DNA from 4 places in the Laedolimicola intestinihominis genome. Region 1 is predicted to be linked to each of the others. Evidence: riboswitches for the same ligand, from Rfam matches in the RefSeq annotation. Region 1 holds a riboswitch; each other region holds the start of a gene.
The links. A riboswitch is a leader RNA that binds a small molecule or an ion and turns the genes downstream of it on or off. The one in region 1 is predicted to bind cyclic di-GMP.

Region 1 (4,950 bases):
GCCGGAGGTAACGGAAGCTATGGATAAGCTTTTCGAGAACCTGCGTAAATACCAGATTCCGATGAACATGCTCCACCAGTACATGCCGGTATCCTACAATAAAGTTCGCGATGGCGAGCTGGAGCTTGACCCGAGAGAGCTGGCTATGGACGGCGTGACCAACTTTATGATGGACTACGAGTACGCAGTAGCACTGTAAGCTTTTCTGAAATCTGAAACTTTAAAAATGCTGGAGATTCCAATAAAAACGAAATCTCCAGCATTTTTTACTTCATCTCATCCTTCACGTGAGCCATCACTTCATCAATATTATTGTGAAACCCATTCGCATTCAGCCAATCCATCCGTTCGCTGTCCAGTCGGAATTCAGATCCCATATTCTGATAAAGGCGCACCTCATTGCTGATCCGATTCCCCGGTTCACCGTATAAATCATCGTAGCTGCAGATGATAATCACATCCTTCTGCCCGTCCCCGTCATAATCCTGAAAGCTGACTGCCAGCACCTCCTGAAACAGCAGCGGATCCCGGTAGCCATTTTCCGTAATTCCCGGAAAATCATAGATTTCCGCATTATCCTGCACCAGGGAAAAGCTCACATCCTGATTGCCGTACATGGTCTGGCCCGGCGCATAGGAGGTAAATATCACCTCGCCCCAGCTTCCACCCAAATCTACCTTAAAGCTCTGGTTATCGATCCGGTAAATGGATCTGGAATAGGTCAGGCTGTCGTCGAACACATTGGAAAGAATCCGGTAATCCTCTCCATCCGCCTGTAAGGTCAGATGACAGGAATGCACATATGGCCGGTAATTCTCATCCCCCGGTACGCAGTCCAGCTCATAGACGCCCGCTGACAGCTCACGTCCGCTGACGCAGGTGAAGTTTACATAATTCGTGTCTCCATGCTCCGTAACCCAGACCTTTGCCTTCTCCAGATAAAACCACGGCAGCTCCCGGCTCATCTCGTCCAACGTACAGCCAAGCCTTTTGGTCAGAACATGGTTAATCTGTTCCGTCGTAAGCCGGACACAGTCCGTCTCTATATCTTCCCGACCGGATATCTTCAGATATTCCTGCCGCTCCGCGGCTGTCAACGGCTCCGTGGCCATGCCCGCGCCCGAATAAAAGATTTCCCCCAGATCTGCGTCCTTCGGATCCCCGTAATCCGACAGCAGAAATCCATAGTTGCCACCGTTATCGCCCTCGTTGATCCAGTCGGTGAATTTCTGCAGCTCGGCAGTGGTCAGATCGCGGGCGTCTGAGGTATCTGCTGTGTTGGTTGAACCTGCCGCCTCTGAAAATGTCTCCGCTGTATCCGCCGGATCTACTGTCTCTCCTGCATCGTCCTTCATAACCATGTCTGCATTGCCTGTATCCGACTTTTTTGAAACTGCGCAGCCGCCAAGGGCTACCACTGCGCACAGGCTCCATATCAGAGCATTCATTTTTCTTTTCATGCAGCCCCTCCTTTTATCCATGCACCCGAGCTTTTCAGATTTTCTTCATTTTCATTACGGATTGCTGTGAAATTTTCCTATTTTTCTTATTGTAACGTATTTCCTATCTTCTGGCTATCTTTTCTTTCCGTTTTTTGTAATTTTTAACAATTTTCAGCAACTGTAAGCCCACAGATTTTTCATCTGATTCATCAGCTTCTGCACATCCCAGTGTTGTTTTGTCCGTTTCACGCTGTTCGGATCCTGCAAAATGATGTCGCCGTTCTTATCCACGCCTGTCAGCACCAGAAAATGTCCCGCATTCGTGAAGTCGCCCGGGCCCATCACGCAGATAATCGGCTGACCCGCCTCCAAGGTGGCACGGATATGCTCCGCATCAAAAATCACGCTGGAGACGGTAAGCCCCAGCTTTTCCGCACCGCTGCTCATCAGAGCCCAGGAAGAACCGGACCCATCCACATAATAACCGTTATCCTCGGCCATTTTTGCCACCTCATAGGGATTCCACTGCGTATCGCCAGTCAGACCGCAGGTCACCATAGACAGACAGGTGGGTCCGCAGCCTGTCACTGCCAGAAAATCGCTACCATAGGTTTCGTATCCCCAGCGCTCATCCCACTGCAAAAAATGGGGAATCTCTCCCTTCATCACGTCTTTCGAAATGTCAATTTCTTCCAGTCCCTTGTATTTCGGATAATCCAGCACGAAATCCTTCGTCTCTGGGTTGCGCTCCACCAGCGCAATCAGGCTTTCCGGGTAACCCTGCTCCCGCAATTTCTGCGTATTCACTTTTCCAAACCCGCAAAAAAGATTTAACGCTGTATAGGCCACCAGCACCAGCAGGATCGCCTCCAGAAGCGTCCCGAGCATGGACGCCAGAAAGCGGATGCGGGCCTTTTGCCGATTCCGACGGCGTCCGCGGCGGTGGTTTCCTGTATTTCCACTCCGGTGGCGGACATCCGTTCTGCTTCTCCGTACATCCCATTCATCTTCCGGATCTGCTGTGCGCTCATCCCTGTACTCTGCTTTATTTTTCTGTCTGGTCATGGTAGTCCCCTCTTCTTTCGTTGTATAGGTTCAGTATAACAAAGGGATTTCCATTCTTCTTGTACATTCTCTTTCGAATTTCTTATATTTCTCTTATTTTTTCTTTCTTCTGTTTTGTGGTCAATGGATCATTCTGCCAGAAGAATATTCCTGCCTTCAAGGATTTCACTGCTTGATTCAGAGCTTTCAGCACGTTTTTTTACATAATAGCTTTCATCCGCTATCCTGTGTTTAAGTATAACTGTAAAGGTGCTGCCCTTTCCCGGTTCACTCTCTACATCTATGGTTCCGCCAAGCAGATCAACATATTTCCTGACGATTGACATGCCCAGTCCGGTTCCTGCGAATGAGTTCGTAGCCATATCCTCGTCTTACACCGTTTTTATCGACATAATCAAAGGTATCCTCAAAGGATCCGATACGGATGATCTGTGGCTGTTTTTCATCATTATTCTTTTCCGCAGCCCGGCAATGTACTGATAACATCATCCACATTCCTAAAACTACAAATATACCTGCAAATAGTACGGCTGATTTTTTTCGACTTTTATCCATTATTCTTTTCTCCCCAAATCATCAGGTTATTACACACCACAAATCTAAAGGGAAAAATGCACTGCCTTTCCAGACAATGCATCTTAAAGGTTGCAGCTGGCTGTCATTTTACAGACCCTATAGCTTTGCGTCTCAGTCTTTCGACTGATTTGCCGATGAATCTTTATTGGTATTATATTGTACATTTTTTTGAAGCTGTCTATTATAAATATTTCATCATTGTTGGCACAAGAATGTTCATATCAACAGGCTTTGCAACATGAGCATTCATTCCAACAGAAAGAACCTTTTGTGTATCTTCTGCGAAAGCATTGGCCGTCATCGCAATAATTGGGATTCTGGCTTTTTTCGTATCCTTCATCTTTCGGATAGTTAATGCAGCGTCATATCCATTCATAACAGGCATCTGAATATCCATAAGGATCATCTTGTAATAACCAGCATCCGCTTTTTCAATCATATCAATGCATGCAACACCATCATTTGCAGTCTCAACAATACAGCCTTCTTCCGTCAATAGTTCCTTTGCGATTTCAGTGTTGATCTCATTATCTTCGACTAATAAGATTCGAACACCGTTCAAGCAATTCTTACTACTCAGATTACTATTTTTTTTCACCAGAGAATCTTCTTTTGACGCTTTCCTGCAAGGAATCGTTACTGTAAATTGGGAACCCTCACCCTGCTTGCTTTTCACTTCTATTGTGCCATCCATGAGATCTACAAGCTTTTTTGTAATGCCCATTCCGATGCCACTACCATCAATATGACTTAACGTAGTGTTACGTTCTCTTTCAAAAGTTTCAAAAATACGCTTTTGGAATTCTTCAGACATACCAATTCCATTATCGGTAATGGTAATGATCAGATTGCACCGGTCTTCTTTTTCACAGGATTTCTGTACAACATTACAGGATATCCTACCTCCTGTATTTGTATACTTTATTGCATTGCTTATAATATTAAGACAGACTTCTGACAGGTGCGGTGCATCCATATATACATACGGATACATGATTTGTTCTGTCAGGGAGAGAGTTTGATTTTTTCTTTCTGCCTGTTGTTGGAACATAATGATACAATTTTCAAAGCACTCATGAACATTCGAAACAGTGTATTCCATTTCGACCTGATTATTTTCAATCCTTGCAAGATTCAGAACATTACCAAGCATCGACAGAAGTTCTTTTCCGCATATTTGAATTTTTTCAAGGTATCTGCCAAGTTTTTCTGTTTCTTGCAAATGTCTGGTCGCCAGTTCTGCATAACCAATAATCGCATTCATAGGCGTCCTGATATCATGGGACATATTGAACAGGAATGTCGATTTTGCTTTATTTGCACATTCTGCTTTTAATTTAGCCTCCCGTAATTCTTCCTCTTGTCTTAATTCCCGCATTTTTTCATCTGTCACATCTCGATTTGCAATCAGCACGGATGTAACATTTCCATTTTTATCATAACTCTGAGGAACGACCATAGCAAGAAACCATGCTCCTTCCTTTAGTTTGAATTCGGAAGACATAGATTCTTTATTATGAAGCCGTGCCGCCATGGTCTGTATATCAAGAAATTCCATATACTTCTGCGCAAACGGTTCTGCCATCACCCTTTCGATAATCTCGATCTTAGGATTCCATTCGGTATAATCTTTCATATCAATAATCATTTTTCGACTTTTTTTGACAAGCTCAACACGCTTTGTTTTTAAATTCAACCTTAAGATTAAATAATATGCAGTTCCTAATGCATGAAAAGCCTGCCGGGTTTTTTTGACCTGCTTTCCCAAGGTAACAGGGAACTCTTCACCGTCCATTTGCTCCAAATCCGGCGTTGACTGATGCAGATGCTGAACCAGCCATTTTCCATTCGTCCACCTATAGATAAT
Region 2 (4,950 bases), on a different contig from region 1:
CGCAGCACACCCCAATTCTATCCAAAAACCTAGTGAATGTTATTCTGTACGGGGTGCTGAGTATGCTTCTGACTGCCATGATGATGCGAAGCAAGCTTCAGAGAATCCTGTACCATAAGGAAAAGGAAATGTTGGAAGTCAGCAAGCGCGAATCGCAGGAACGAATCCTGAATTACGAGAGATTCCTCACGGACATGGTTCGGTATGCCGCTTCAGAAGAAAATCCGGACAAAGTACTGAATCAACTGGTGGAGTATATCGGACAGCGTATGACCGCCGATCGAGCGTACATCTTTGAACAGAATGACCGCGGAACGTTTGACAACACCTACGAGTGGTGCAAAGCGGGCGTATCCAAAGAAAAAGATAACTTGCAGGATGTGCCGTATGAAGGCATCATTGAAGCATGGTTTGCACAATATCAAGAATCCAACAATGTCATCATCCATGACATTGAAGAATGCAAAAAAACAAGCGAAGCCATCTATGAACGGCTGAAACCTCAGGGTGTCAATACCCTTGTGACAGGGCCAATCAAAATCAACGGCAAGATGGTCGGATTCTACGGTGTGGACAATTCTCCCGAAGAGAAATTGCATGAGATCTCGAATCTGATAGATATGATCGAGTTTATGATCTCTTTTATGATAAGACTGCGCGATAATGCAGATGCACTGGAGCACAGTGCATTATATGACCAGCTCACAGATTGTAAAAACAGAAAAGCACTGGATTGGGCGTACACAGAAAAGCTGGAGAAGTATTTTCCCCTGGCGATTGTCATGTGCGACATAAATGGCCTAAAGGAAATAAATGACCAAAAGGGACATGACGCCGGTGATAAATTCATTGTGCAGACCGCACAGACGCTGAAATCTGTGTTCGGAAAGCGTCATGTGTATCGGTTTGGCGGAGATGAGTTCATTGCGGTTCTGCCAAACATCACACATCCGGCGTTTCAGAAACTACTGGAAACGGCAAAAAGCCAACTGGGTGCTACCGCGTCCCTCGGTACGACGATAAGCGGTACAAAGGACACGGATTTTGAGTCGCTTCTGAAAGCCGCAGATGTGGAAATGTATGAAAACAAGAAGCAATACTACATCGTGACAGGAAAAGATCGGAGAAAGCAGACATCACATGCTTGATAAAGGAAAGAAGTCTGCCCGTCCTCGCATGCATATCTTATTTCCAGTACAGGAGTATGCAGACGCAGATATGTATGTTGCGGTGAAGAAAGCCATCCAGCAGAAATATCCATTCTTCGATGCTTCCTTTTACGACTTACTATTTAAATGAAAACTGTGTAGTAAGCCGGGGATATTTATATATTGTACAGTACAATGGGGAATGTATTTATAAGATCAACCTTTCCAATACGGTGGATATCTTAAGTATGGTGAAATTCATCGCAACACGTTGACAATCGTGAATGAGTTGATAAGATAGTAGGAAGCCTATTGTTGTCTGTGGAGAAATCTGCGGATAAAATAACATCTTTGTGTGAAAAGCGTGATATCAGTAAATATAGATTATCACAGTTTTTTCAAGAAGATAATTCAGAGAATCTGACAGAAAAACAGAAAGAAGTTCTAGGGATATGGAACGATCTGAGTACAAATGAGCAGGAAACAGTAATGTCAATGCTGCGTGGACTTCGGAAGTAGGAGAACAGTTCGAGTATATGTATCGGCTGTTCTTTTTTTGTTTTTGAACGTTAAAACGGTAATTTTTTTCTTGTGCATAGTAGAACGTTAAAGTATAATAAAATTAGTTTTTTTGCATAAGTTTAAAAGCTATATCTATAATAAGGAAATCGGCAAACCAGATGAAAGTCTGGGACGCAAAGCTACAGGGCCTGTAAAATGGCAGCCAGTTGCATAAAATGAGGTGCACTGTCTGTCTGACGGTGCTTTTTTACGGTGTTATTTCGTAGGCGTAACAATAATGATTTTATCAGGAAAGAATGAGGAAAATAAAAGTATGAAAAAGGCAAAACGTTGTCTGATTGCAGTGGTGGCAGGTGTACTTGTAGCATCTGCTGTCTTGTCTGGATGTGGACAGTCAAAGAAAGAAGTATCTAAAAATGATGATCATCTTACCGTTTATCTGTGGGAAAATCGTTTGATGAAAAATATTGCACCCTATATCCATGAACAGTTTCCTGATCAGGATATTGAATTTATTATTGGTAACAATGATACCGATTTATACAGTTATTTTAAAGAACATGATGAATTACCGGATATCATAACAGTACGTCGATTCTCTGGAACAGATGCACAGGACTTACAGCCTTATCTTATGGATTTTGCTTCTTATGATGTTGTTTCCAAGTATTATTCTTATGCGGTGCAATATTATAAGAATGAGGAGGATGAAATCCAGTGGCTGCCAATCTGTGGTATTCCGCAGACGATCATTGCCAACAAAACACTGTTTGATCAGTATGGCGTAAAGATTCCAGAAAATTATGAGGAATATGTACAGGCCTGTCAGCAGTTTTATGATAATGGCATAAAACCGTATTCCATGGATCTTGGTGAAGACTGGTCTAATAATGAAATCATCCAGGCAGCGGCAATCGGTGAGTTTACAAGCCTGGATGGTATTGAATGGCGAAACGGTGCAGAAACTGCAGTGGATGAAGTAAAGTTTGATGATGCATTATGGAAACGTATTTTTTCAGAAACCAGCCAGTTTCTGAAAGACTCGCACTTTGGTAAAGAAGATATCAATATTGACGTCGATACAGGAACCCAGATGTTTGTCGAGGGAAAATCAGCAATGTTTCATGGACATCCGACGATTATGCAGCAGCTGCAGAAACAGATGGATGCGGAGCTGATCCGTATCCCTTACTTTTCACAGACATCGGATGAATCCTATGTGTACATGACTCCGTCCTTAAACATTGCATTTAACAAAAACCTGGAAAAAGACCGGGAGAAACTGGATACTGCACTGGATGTGCTGGACTGTATGATTTCAGAAGAGGGGCAAAAGCTGATTGCGGGTGGAAGTGGTGTTATTTCATTGAATACAGATGTTCCAACCATGATGCAGGATGTGCCTGGACTGGAAGATGAAATTAATAATAATGCTGTTTATATCCGATATTCCGCCCAAAAATCATTTCATGCAGGTCTTGAGGCTGTTCACGGATTACTGTCAGGGGAAATGGATGAAACACAGGCTTTTGATACTTTGCGCAGTGTAATGAACCGTAAAGATTCAGAAGAAAAAGCAACGGTGAATTTTGAAAATGAATATTCCATTTCACTGAACGATAGAAGTGGCCGTGATGCAGCATCTTCCATTTTAACTACGATCAGAGAAGAAAATGATGCACAGCTGGCTCTGACACCATATTATTATTTCACTTCTTCTATGTACAAAGGAGAATGCACCAATAGCCGGGTTGGCATGATGACAGCGAAGAGTTCAGATACAGCATTATATTTTGCAAAAATGAATGGTAAACAGGTTTGTGAACTCGTGGAAAATTATCTCGCCGATGCGGATGAGAATTTTTATGTAACCAATAAATACGAATTACCAATTGCATCCGGTATGAAAATGATCGTCAATCAAGAGGAAAGTGGATTTTCGTTAAAGGACTTAACAGTTAATGATAAGAAAATAGACAAAGAAAAGGAATACTCGATTCTTCTTACAGACACCACAATGTCTGTTTTGAAAAAAATAAATCCGAAATGTGAGATTGAGCAGCTTAAAGAGACAACATTATCAAGTGCATGGATCGAAGCAATGTCAAAAGGACAGCAGCCGTCAGCACCGGAAGACTATATAGAGGTTGAACAGTAAAAGTGGAGATAGAACAAACGGTAAATAAAAGAAAAAAAATAACAAGGCTGTTGCTTATACTACTTATTATTCTTTTAAGCTTAGGTTGTATCAAGTATCTGATAAGTAAGTCTAAGAAGTATATCAGCGAAAACGGAAAAAGCAGTATGGGAGCTGTTGTTGAACAGATACAGCAGACCTATGATCTTCAGGTGAGTGGATACTACAGCCAGCTGCAGTTGGTTGAGGAATTTTTACTTCATGAGAGGGAGCTGTCTCTTGAAACGGATGTGAACAAAAGTTTCTTTGAGGCATGGGAAAAAGAATCGGAAAGTACACTTATATTCCTTCAGGAGAATGGTCAGGCAATATCAGCAGGTGGAACAAAAATGCGGATTGATATGCCAAGTAAACTTCTGCTGGACTTAAAGAATGGATACAATATTGGAAAACTGGTGCGTCTTGATTATGATCAGAAGAAAAAAGACGGTTATCTGGTTGCAATCCCATGTCAGGAATATACGATCAATGGGGAAACTTATACGGCAATTGGAACTGTGTATGATCATTCGAAACTGGATTCCATGTTAAAACTGAAAGGTTATGATGGGAATGCATATTTGTTCATGTTGGATCATGACGGAAATATTACGTATACGAACCAGAGTGGTGATAAATACCTGCGTAATTATTCTTTGTTAAAACATTTAAAAGGGGAACAGGCTGTTACAGAAGAGGAAGCTGATTTGTTCAAAAAGAAGTTTGATAACAGGGAATCCGGAGTTGCACTTTTGGGAAAACAGAACCCCTATTATCTGGGGTATTGCCCGATAGAAAGCAACAACACCATTTTGGTATGCATTGTGGCAAATGGAGTTGTTGACAATGTGCTGATGGATTACCAGAAAATGGTGCTGTTTACAACAATACTCATGGCAGGTTCTATACTTTTACTTTTTGCCGGATTATTCTACAGTATTTCCAGACTTAGTCTTGCAGATCAAAAAGCAGAATATGAAAAAAGAAATAATGAACTTCATTTACAAACAATGAAGGAAATGGAAGTAGTCAATCAAAAACTGAAAAAGGCAAAGAACGTTGCAACAGAGGCTTTACAGACAGCTGAAAATGCAAATAAGGCGA
Region 3 (4,950 bases), on a different contig from region 1:
ACGAATGGAGGTAATTGCGGTTAAGGACAGTGAAGGAAATATCCGCACGGCGTTTAATACCTGTCAAGTCTGCTATGATTCCGGTCGGGGATACTATGTACAATCTGGAGATTATCTGGTCTGCCAGAACTGCGGCAACCGCTTTTCGATGGATCAGGTTGAGATTGAATCCGGTGGTTGTAACCCGTGGCCTATTTTCGCTGAAAACAAGACTGTGACTGCCGATGAGACTTGGAAAAGGTGGGAGCACTTGAACGGAAGAGACAGGTTTTGAACAGTAAAAATCAAAATCTAATAAGACTAATAATAACAATACTAATTTTAATAATATCTATCTTATCCTATCAGGAAGTGAAGAAACATCACTATGGATGGGATACGATGGATTTTAATGACAATGTCAGAAAGGATTTTAATTATGGTCAAGAATAAAGTGGTTTTAAAAGAAAGAGATGTATGGAGCAATTTAGCAAATTTTATTGGAGAAATGGTAGCAAAGTATGCGGAAGCAATGGACTTGGATAATTTGCCTGATCCGGATTTTTATCTTCGTAGGGAAAGAATAAGACAGTTGTACATGGAGCTATATAAAGAGAAGAATATAACAAAGTTCAGAAATACAAAAATCTCTATTGAAAGAAAAGTTGCAGCATGATACTATAACCGCATAGACGGATGGATGAATTTGTAAATACGGATATGCACGGAATGTTGATGGAGGAAAAATCATGATTATCAGTGAAAGAATTTTTTGTGTGATGGAGCAGAAGAACATAACGCAGTTGGAACTCTCAAGAAGGACCGGGATTGCAACAAGTAACATCAGTGACTGGAAGAAGAAAAAGACGAATCCCAAAGCGGACTGTCTGTTGTCTATATGTGATGCATTGGAGATTACTCCCGAACAGCTTTTGACTGGAAAAGGAATTGATCCGGAATATAAAGATGCAGATATGGATTATGAAGTTACCAGGTCGGATATTAAGATTTTAAAGCAGATTCACAGCCTTGGAGATGCGCAGTATAAAAGATTGATGGCGTATATGAAAGCCTTGCAGAAGTTGGAACAGATGGAGAACATGGTGGAGGAATAGAGATGGCAAATAAAATAGTTAGGGAAATTATTCACGCAAAAGGAATTGATATTGGGATTTACACGAAAGATTTTGAAAATGAATATAAATGATGAATGAGCTTCATATGAAAAAAATGTTAGCTTTTTAGGATTCATTGATTTAGATTTTTTATAAAGAGAAGTTCAAAAATAGAAGTAAAAAATGTGTAGATTTTTCAAAAAAAATTATTGACGTGCGGAAAACCGCATGGTATGGTTTTTTAAAGAAAGAGATTATTTTAAAGGCAAACCTGTTGAAAGGCAGGGTCGCAAAGCCAGAAGGGACTAAAGTCAGAAAACTTGACTATGTCAGCCGGTTGCCACTGTTTCCATATCATCATAATATATGGAAAAGATGTTTGAACAGAAGAGATTCCGATACCTGTTATACTATATAGATGTGTGATTTTAGAGAAATATAGTAGGGACACTGGCAGATTTTGGCAAGTGTCCTTTTTGTATGCAAAAATGGGTAACAAAACTAGCAGGGACAGGTTTTCTGTATACAGATAAAAGCAGGATGAAGAAGGCATAAGACGGAGAGAGGACTTTTATAAAATGAAAAATTATGAAGACAAAATATATTCATTAGGTGAGACTGTAACGGGGCAGACACAGGCCATGTCACAGGCCGTACAGAAAACACTGGAAAATAATGGCGGGGTAGGTATAATGACAGGATCTTATGACCAAAACCTGTCTATTTTATCTGTGGATAATCTGCTGTTGCATAGTACAGGATATACATTCGATACTTTCATGGAACAGACAAAAGGCTCATTGAGAAACTTCTTTTATGACGAGGAAGATATACTGGAGCGAGACCGTTTTTTGCAGCTTCACGGAACAGGGGAAGCACAGATCCTTACAGCAGACGGTACAGTGAATAATGTACGGCTTTGTAAAGAGGATGCGACAGATGAGGCGGGCAGACAGATCTGGGTTATGTCCGTACAGGTCAATTGGGATCATGTAAATCTGGCACTGCTCAATGAGGCTATCTATTCCGGCTTCTGGTATTTTGACTGTGATGAAAACAGTGAGATTGTGAATGCGAACTGGAGTCATGAATTCCGAAAAATGCTCGGCTATCATGACACTCTGGACTTTCCGAATAAACTGGAATCCTGGTCAGATCTTCTGCATCCACAGGATAAAGAAAGAGTAATGGTGCAGCTCCAGGCGGCAATTAAGGATAAGACGAACCAGATAAAATACCAGGTAGAGTATCGTATGAGAATGAAGGATAATCAATACCAGTGGTTTCGGGCATCGGCAGAAGTGATACGTCGTCTGGATGGTTCTGCCAGCAGGATTGCCGGGATTTTTATTAACATTGATGGGGAGAAAAAAGAAACCATGCAGGCACAAAAATCTGCTGCTTTCCACCGGGCTTTTACGAAAGCAGATTTGTGCGAGTATTATGTGAATCTGGAAGCGAATACTTTTGATACCTTTAAGGTTGAACCGTCCCTGATGACAGTCTTTGAACAGAGCCATACGTGGGATGAACTGGTTCGGCATTTTGTGGATTCCTATGTTGTGGAAACCGATAAGAAGGCGGTAGCCTCTTTTTATGACCGTGGTTATATTGCGGAAAAGCTGAAAGGCCTGGAAACCGAATTGGCTTTAGAGTGTCGTATCACTCTGAATGGAGAAGAACGATGGGTTCGTAATGTAATCATACGCGGCGAGATAGAGGATTCGGAATATGCCATGATCTTTCTGCGTGATATCACAGAGGCAAAGGTAGAGAGCGCACGGCATCTGCAGATGGCAGCGGATAATGCTTCCATGGAGCAGCTGATTCAGAGTATTGTGCGTCTGGTTGACCGCTTTGTTGTCTGTGATCTGGAAAATGACAGATATGAATTCTACAATCTGAATGGACAGATGATATATAAACCTCTGGGATTTTATCATGATTTTCAGATGCAGGTTCTTGAAAAATATAAGACACTGGAACCATTGGAAGCTATAGATATCCTGATAGCCCCGGATAATATTCGGAAGAAATTGAAAAATGAAAATGATATTTATAAGTTTGAGTATTGCAGCCTGGATGAAAAGACTTATAAAATCGCTTCTTATATTCCCTTGGAATGGAAGAATGGAAAGCTGGAAAAGGTATTGCTGGCATCCATGGATGTGACACAGGAGAAGAAAGCAGAAATTGAATCCCGTCAGGCACTGAAAGAGGCTTACCGGTCCGCAGAAAATGCAAATCGTGCGAAAACAGAATTCCTTTCCAATATGTCCCATGATATCCGGACACCAATGAATGCGATTGTGGGTCTGACGGCAATCGCAGGAGCAAATGTTGAGAGCCCGGACAGAGTCATTGAATGCCTCGGCAAGATCACAGAATCAAGCCGCCATCTGCTGGGGCTGATCAATGAAGTATTGGATATGGCACGTATTGAAAGTGGAAAAATGACACTGGCACAGGAAGATTTCAATCTGTCAGAGCTGGTAGATAATCTTATTACACTTACGAAACCGGTGCTTGATGAACATAAACATAATTTTGATATACACATCAATCATATTGAACATGAGGCTGTCTGTGGTGACAGCTTGAGGATTCAGCAGGTATTTGTGAATCTGATGAGTAATGCGATCAAGTATACACCGGATGGTGGGGATATTACTTTTTCCATAGAGGAAAAACCCAATGGATTTTCAGAACTTGGATGCTATGAATTTACGATTGAGGATAATGGAATCGGTATGTCACCGGAATTCCAGAAAATCATGTTTGATCCTTTCAGCCGTGCAGATGACCACCGGACAACCAGAGTTCAGGGAACCGGTCTTGGAATGGCAATCAGCAGAAATATTGTGAACCTGATGAATGGCACTATTAAAGTGGACAGTACCTTGCACAAGGGAACTAAAATCACAGTAACAATTTATCTGAAGATTCAGGAAAAAGGAAAAGAACAGGGCAGAGATCTGATGAATCTGCCGGTTCTGGTTGTGGATGATGATAAGACATGCTGTGAAAGTACAATTGCCACACTGAAAGAAATCGGTATTACAGGTGAATGGGTTCTTTCTGGCAAGGAAGCCGTTGAACGTTGTTATGCACGTCATGAGCTAAAAAATGATTATTTTGCTGTTATCCTGGACTGGAAGATGCCGGAGATGGATGGTATAGAAACTGCCAGACAGATTCGGAAACGGATTGGGAAAGAGATTACCATCATTGTACTGACATCCTATGAATTCAGTGAAATTGAAGAAGAGGCAAAGGCGGCAGGTGTAGATGCTTTTATTGCAAAACCGCTGTTCCGTTCCCGGCTGACGGCTACACTGCGGCAGTTTACTTCAGGAAGAAAAGAAAAAACAGCAAGAAATTATTTGGAAAAGCTGTCAGAATCAGACTACACAGGAAAAAGGATTCTGCTGGTTGATGATAATGAGTTGAACAGAGAAATTGGTGTTGAAATTTTGCGGATGACAGGGGCAGAAGTGGAAACAGCAGAAAATGGAAAAATCGCAGTTGAAAAAGTGGAAGCTTCTCCGAAAGGTTCGTATGATCTTATTTTTATGGATATCCAAATGCCTGTCATGAATGGTTATGAGGCAACTGCAGCAATCAGGAGCCTTCATGGTGAAAAGGGAAAACTGCCTATTGTTGCCATGACTGCCAATGCTTTTGCAGAAGATGTACAGTTGGCAAAAAATACAGGCATGAATGGACATATTGCGAAACCGCTGGATATGAATAAGCTGAATGATGTTCTGGAAAACTGGCTGTAATTGCCTTCCTGAATGCATGGGAAAAGCAGCTAGGAAACACAACTTCTGGATAAGATGTCTGCAGATTTTAC
Region 4 (4,950 bases), on a different contig from region 1:
TGTATACCTGGCTTCCGTACTGGCTACCCATGCACAGAAGGGACTTCCGGCATTCGGTATCTACGGACATGACGTTCAGGACGCCGACGACGAGACTATCCCGGAGGACGTAAAGGCAAAGCTTCTCCGCTTCGGCCGCGCCGCAGTGGCAGCAGCAAGCATGAGAGGAAAATCCTACCTGCAGATTGGTTCCGTTACCATGGGTATCGGCGGATCCATCATCAGCCCGGAATTCATCGAGGAATATCTGGGAATGCGTGTGGAGTCTGTAGACGAGGTTGAAATTATCCGTCGTATGACAGAGGGTATCTACGATCATGAAGAGTTTGAGAAGGCTCTGAAGTGGGCGAAAGAGACCTGTACTATCGGCTTTGACAAGAACCCGCCTGAGCTTCAGATGACTGAGGAGCAGAAGGAAGAGCAGTTCGAGTTTGTTGTAAAAATGGCAGTTATCATCAAAGAGCTGATGAACGGCTGCGATAACCTGGATCCGAAGTTCTCCGAGGAAGCTATCGGACACAATGCTCTGGCAGCTGGTTTCCAGGGACAGAGACAGTGGACAGACTTCTACCCGAACGGAGACTTCGCAGAGGCAATGCTGAACACCTCCTTTGACTGGGAAGGCGCGAGAGAGCCGTATATCCTGGCTACCGAGAACGACGTACTGAACGGTCTGGGTATGCTGTTCATGAAGCTGCTGACCGGCCGCGCTCAGATGTTCGCGGATGTTCGTACCTACTGGAGCGGCGACGCAGTGAAGAGAGTTACCGGCTACGATCTGGAAGGCAAGGCAAAAGAGGCTGACGGCTTTATCCATCTGATCAATTCCGGCGCATGCTGTCTGGATGCCTGCGGCGAAGTAAAGGATGAGAACGGCAACGGCACCATGAAGCAGTGGTGGGATGTAACCGAAGAGGATCAGAAGAAGATTATGGAAGCAACCACCTGGAACGCAGCTGACAACGGCTACTTCCGTGGCGGCGGATTCTCCTCCCGTTTCCTGACCAGAGCTGAGATGCCGGCTACCATGATTCGCCTGAACCTGGTAAAAGGACTTGGACCGGTTCTGCAGATTGCAGAGGGCTGGACCATCAACCTGCCGGATGATGTATCCGATACTCTGTGGAAGAGAACAGACTATACATGGCCCTGCACATGGTTCGCACCGCGCTGCACAGGCGAGGGCGCATTCAAGACCGCTTACGATATGATGAACAACTGGGGCGCAAACCATGGCGCTATCAGCTACGGTCACATCGGCGCAGACCTGATTACCCTCTGCTCCATCTTAAGAATCCCGGTATGTATGCACAATGTTCCGGAAGAGGAGATCTTCCGTCCGGCAGCATGGAACGCATTCGGTATGAACAAAGAGGGACAGGACTTCCGTGCATGCAAGGCATACGGCCCGCTGTACAAGACTATCCGTTAATTCGAAAAGAGAAGTTACATACGGGAGCATGGAACTGCGAGGTTCCGTGCTCCTTTTGCTCTACAGGAAACACTGTGTTGCGTTAAAGCGCGAAAACTATGATTCCTATAGAGCAAAAAGCCCGGAAAGGAGTCTCTATCGGTGAACGAACCTTGCTTCGAACAATAAAAAAACGTATATCTGGGAAGATGACTAATTAACAGATGACGGGAGAAAAAATTTGACAAAAATCTGACTTGCAATATGGAAGGGACTCTGCTAAAATGAACAATATTGCAAAAAGAGAATACTGGGCAAACCTGCTGAAAAGCAGGGACGCAAAGCCAAAAGGGTCTAAGGGTAAAACTATGACAGCCGGTTGCTATTGGAAGTCCGAAAAGAATTCTGATATGTTTGGATGCTGTGATTTGTGCGCCTGTTTTGACGCCTGTTGCAGTATTTTTTATGTAATAGGAAATTTCGATGGAATCCCTATTACATAAAAACTATTATATGATAAGAGCTTTTCGAAGCTGTGTGAGCGGCATAGAAGGGTTACTTATAAGAGGGGAATGTGAGAGATCACGGAAAATACGCCGGGGGCGAAAGCCTTCGGCGTATTTTCGTGTGAGCAAGGTGATAGGACAATGATTTATTCAAAACAGTCGATGGTATCTTCTGTCGCAATCGTAATCGGAACTTTGATGTAATAGAATGCGGGCTTCTGCTTTTTTTGAGATTTTTTTCCGGACAGGAAAACCCCGTTGGAGGTTGCGCTTTTTCGAGATACGGGGTATGATAGATAAGGTGAGAAAGATAACACTGAATCAGACGAGGAGGAACGATCATGTCATTTGTTACATCAGAAAAGATGCTTTTGGACGCACAGAAGGGCGGCTACGCCGTAGGCGCTTTCAATGTGGAGAATATGGAAATGGTAATGGCCGTTATCGCGGCGGCAGAGGAGCTTCGGGCGCCGCTGATGCTGCAGACTACACCGTCCACCATTAAGTACGCGGGACTGGATATGTATCTGGCAAATGTAAAGGCGGCCGCTGAGCGCGCCAGCGTTCCGGTGTGTCTGCACCTGGATCACGGCGATAGCTTTGACCTGGCTATGCGGGCGCTGCGGACCGGCTACACTTCCATCATGATTGACGGCTCCCACAATGTGTTTGAGGAAAATATAGCGGTAACCAAGGCCGTAGCAGACGCCTGCAGACCTTCCGGAATCCCGGTAGAGGCGGAGCTTGGCAAGGTCGGCGGCAAAGAGGACGATCTGGACGGCGGCGAGGGCAATGGTTATACAGATCCGCTGGAGGCAAAAGAATTCGTGGAGCGCACCGGCGTAACATCCCTGGCCGTAGCCATCGGAACCGCTCACGGTGTATACAAGGGAGTACCGAAGCTGGATCTGGACCGCCTGGCTGAGATCCGGAAAGTCGTAGATATCCCGCTGGTACTGCACGGAGCAAGCGGCCTGTCCGAGGAAGCAGTGGTAGAGAGCATCAAGCGCGGTATCTGCAAGGTCAACTTTGCCACAGAGCTTCGTATCGCCTATACCGACGGCGTGAAGGAATTCCTGGCGGCAAACCCGGACGCCTTCGATCCGAAGAAGTATGGCAAGGTAGCCATGGAGCACGTGAAAGCCATCGTGGAGACGCGTATGAAGATGTGCGGCTGCACGGACAGAGTTTAAGAGGCTGAAAAAAACGCAGGGGCTGTGTAACAGCAGCCTCTGCGTTGCGAGCATAATTGGAAATAAATGGGAGAATAGAAAGTGAACGTAGAGACCATGCAGACAGACCGCAGGCGGCAGCACCTGATTTTTATCGGCCTGTTTCTTTTATTACAGGTGATTTTCATATGGAGGAGCATCTACGGCTTCAATACGGCGGATGAGATGTATTTTATCGGCTGTTCGGAGCGTATTTTCCGGGGAGAGAAAATTCTGATCGATGAGTGGAATCCGACCCAGCAGCTCTGTTCCTTTCTGTTACATCCCATTTACAGCCTGATCCGGACGGTCATGGGGTCTACGGAAGGAATTGTGATGGCGAGCCGGTTTGTCTATCTGGTGTACTCCGGCGTGCTGACGCTGTTCTTCTATCTGCGGTTTCAGCGGCGTGGATATGCTTCCTTCGGACCAACGTTTTTGTTCGCGATTTTCGCGCCCTTCAGCATCTGCGCCATGTCCTATAATTCCATCGAATTCGGCATCCTGCCGGTACTGCTGGCGGTGCTCTCGGCGGATATGGAGCATTCGGTGCCGGAATATATCCTGTGCGGCATTCTGATGGCGGTGATCGTGCTGGCGAATCCCTTCGCGGTGCTGATGTACGCCGGGTACGGACTGATTTGCCTGATTGCCACGGTGCGCGGGCGTCGGAGAGGGACGAAGCCGGAGGGCGTGCTGCAGTTTCGGAATTTCCTGTGGATGACCCTGGGCGCAGGTATTATCCTGCTACTGTTCCTGGCCTTTATCTTCCAGCGGGGAACTTTATCAGAGATGCTGGCCAATGTGCCTCACATTGTGGGAGATTCCGAGCATCAGGAGGGGTATCTTTACAAGACCGGGCGGTATTTCCACCTGTGCTTTAAAAATTATAAATGGATGTTTGTGGGGCTTTTATTCGTGTATGGTGCGACCCTGTTTGATAAAAAGCGGTACAGCCATAGCCCTGTATATATGATTCTGGCGGCGGTGTGCGTCGTGCCTTATCTGATTTATTATGGGTTTGTTTTTGAACATATTACAGTGAATTATCAGATGCTGCCGCTGGCGTTCTGGTGCCTGGAGGCTTATTTTGTCACAGAGCATAAGGAAAAGCGGTTGTTTTATGGCTGGTATCTTCCGGCCATGTTGTTCACGATGATTGTGCAGTACGCGACCAATACGGGAATTGTGACCCTGAGCGTGGCTTACGGCATGTGCTCCTGTGTGGGACTGATTTTCGCGGCGGACTGGATGAAGGAAGAGCGACAGCGGTGGCAGTGTGCGCGGCGGGCGGACAGTGGTGGAAAGGCGGGACTGTGCCGGGCGGCGAAGCGCCGGCGGGTGGCATCGCTCTGTATAGCCGGTGTGCTGCTGATACAGTTTGCGGGCACCTTCTGGCTGCGGATGACCTATGACTGGGGCGATGAGCGTGGCTGGCTTCTGGATACCCGGATGGAGCGCGGACCGCTGAAGGGTGTGTATACAACCCGGGGGACAGCAGAATGGTACGCGAACGTGTTGGATGAACTGGATATGCTGAAGCTCACTGCGGATGACGAATTGATGGTGGTGGGCGTGGCGCCCTGGATTTATCTCTATTCGGATGCCGGCTGCGGTAATTATTCCACCTGGCAGGTTCACGAGGGAAGTATCCAGCTCCATGATTATTACGAGCTGCACCCGGATAAATTCCCGGATGTGGTTTATATGGCCCACTGGGCGGAGGAGTTTATGGCCTGCGATTTGTCGCACCTGTTCACGGACAGAGGCTACACCATCGTGTACCGGGGAACCGGCACCGTACTCATGTCCCCGGAGCGGG

Region 2: linked by a shared signal. The riboswitch ahead of WMO29_RS10620 (ABC transporter substrate-binding protein) and the one ahead of WMO29_RS11380 (hypothetical protein) in region 1 are both predicted to bind cyclic di-GMP.
Region 3: linked by a shared signal. The riboswitch ahead of WMO29_RS01555 (response regulator) and the one ahead of WMO29_RS11380 (hypothetical protein) in region 1 are both predicted to bind cyclic di-GMP.
Region 4: linked by a shared signal. The riboswitch ahead of gatY (tagatose-bisphosphate aldolase subunit GatY) and the one ahead of WMO29_RS11380 (hypothetical protein) in region 1 are both predicted to bind cyclic di-GMP.

Annotation. Positions count from the first base shown of each region.
Region 1 is NZ_JBBMFE010000010.1:120,774-125,723, reverse strand. Features, by position in the region: gene WMO29_RS11400 (class II D-tagatose-bisphosphate aldolase, non-catalytic subunit) at 1-199, shown strand, start outside; gene WMO29_RS11395 (hypothetical protein) at 267-1,460, opposite strand; gene WMO29_RS11390 (C39 family peptidase) at 1,614-2,507, opposite strand; gene WMO29_RS11385 (ATP-binding protein) at 2,636-2,833, opposite strand; gene WMO29_RS11380 (hypothetical protein) at 2,808-3,062, opposite strand; cyclic di-GMP riboswitch class I at 3,151-3,226, opposite strand; gene WMO29_RS11375 (ATP-binding protein) at 3,265-4,950, opposite strand, start outside.
Region 2 is NZ_JBBMFE010000009.1:86,416-91,365, reverse strand. Features, by position in the region: gene WMO29_RS10630 (sensor domain-containing diguanylate cyclase) at 1-1,148, shown strand, start outside; gene WMO29_RS10625 (hypothetical protein) at 1,141-1,299, shown strand; cyclic di-GMP riboswitch class I at 1,809-1,884, shown strand; gene WMO29_RS10620 (ABC transporter substrate-binding protein) at 1,984-3,828, shown strand; gene WMO29_RS10615 (ATP-binding protein) at 3,831-4,950, shown strand, end outside.
Region 3 is NZ_JBBMFE010000001.1:356,273-361,222, forward strand. Features, by position in the region: gene WMO29_RS01540 (DUF2318 domain-containing protein) at 1-274, shown strand, start outside; gene WMO29_RS01545 (hypothetical protein) at 419-655, shown strand; gene WMO29_RS01550 (helix-turn-helix domain-containing protein) at 729-1,094, shown strand; cyclic di-GMP riboswitch class I at 1,349-1,439, shown strand; gene WMO29_RS01555 (response regulator) at 1,673-4,879, shown strand.
Region 4 is NZ_JBBMFE010000005.1:30,661-35,610, forward strand. Features, by position in the region: gene WMO29_RS07045 (L-fucose isomerase) at 1-1,432, shown strand, start outside; cyclic di-GMP riboswitch class I at 1,715-1,798, shown strand; gene gatY (tagatose-bisphosphate aldolase subunit GatY) at 2,259-3,110, shown strand; gene WMO29_RS07055 (hypothetical protein) at 3,192-4,950, shown strand, end outside.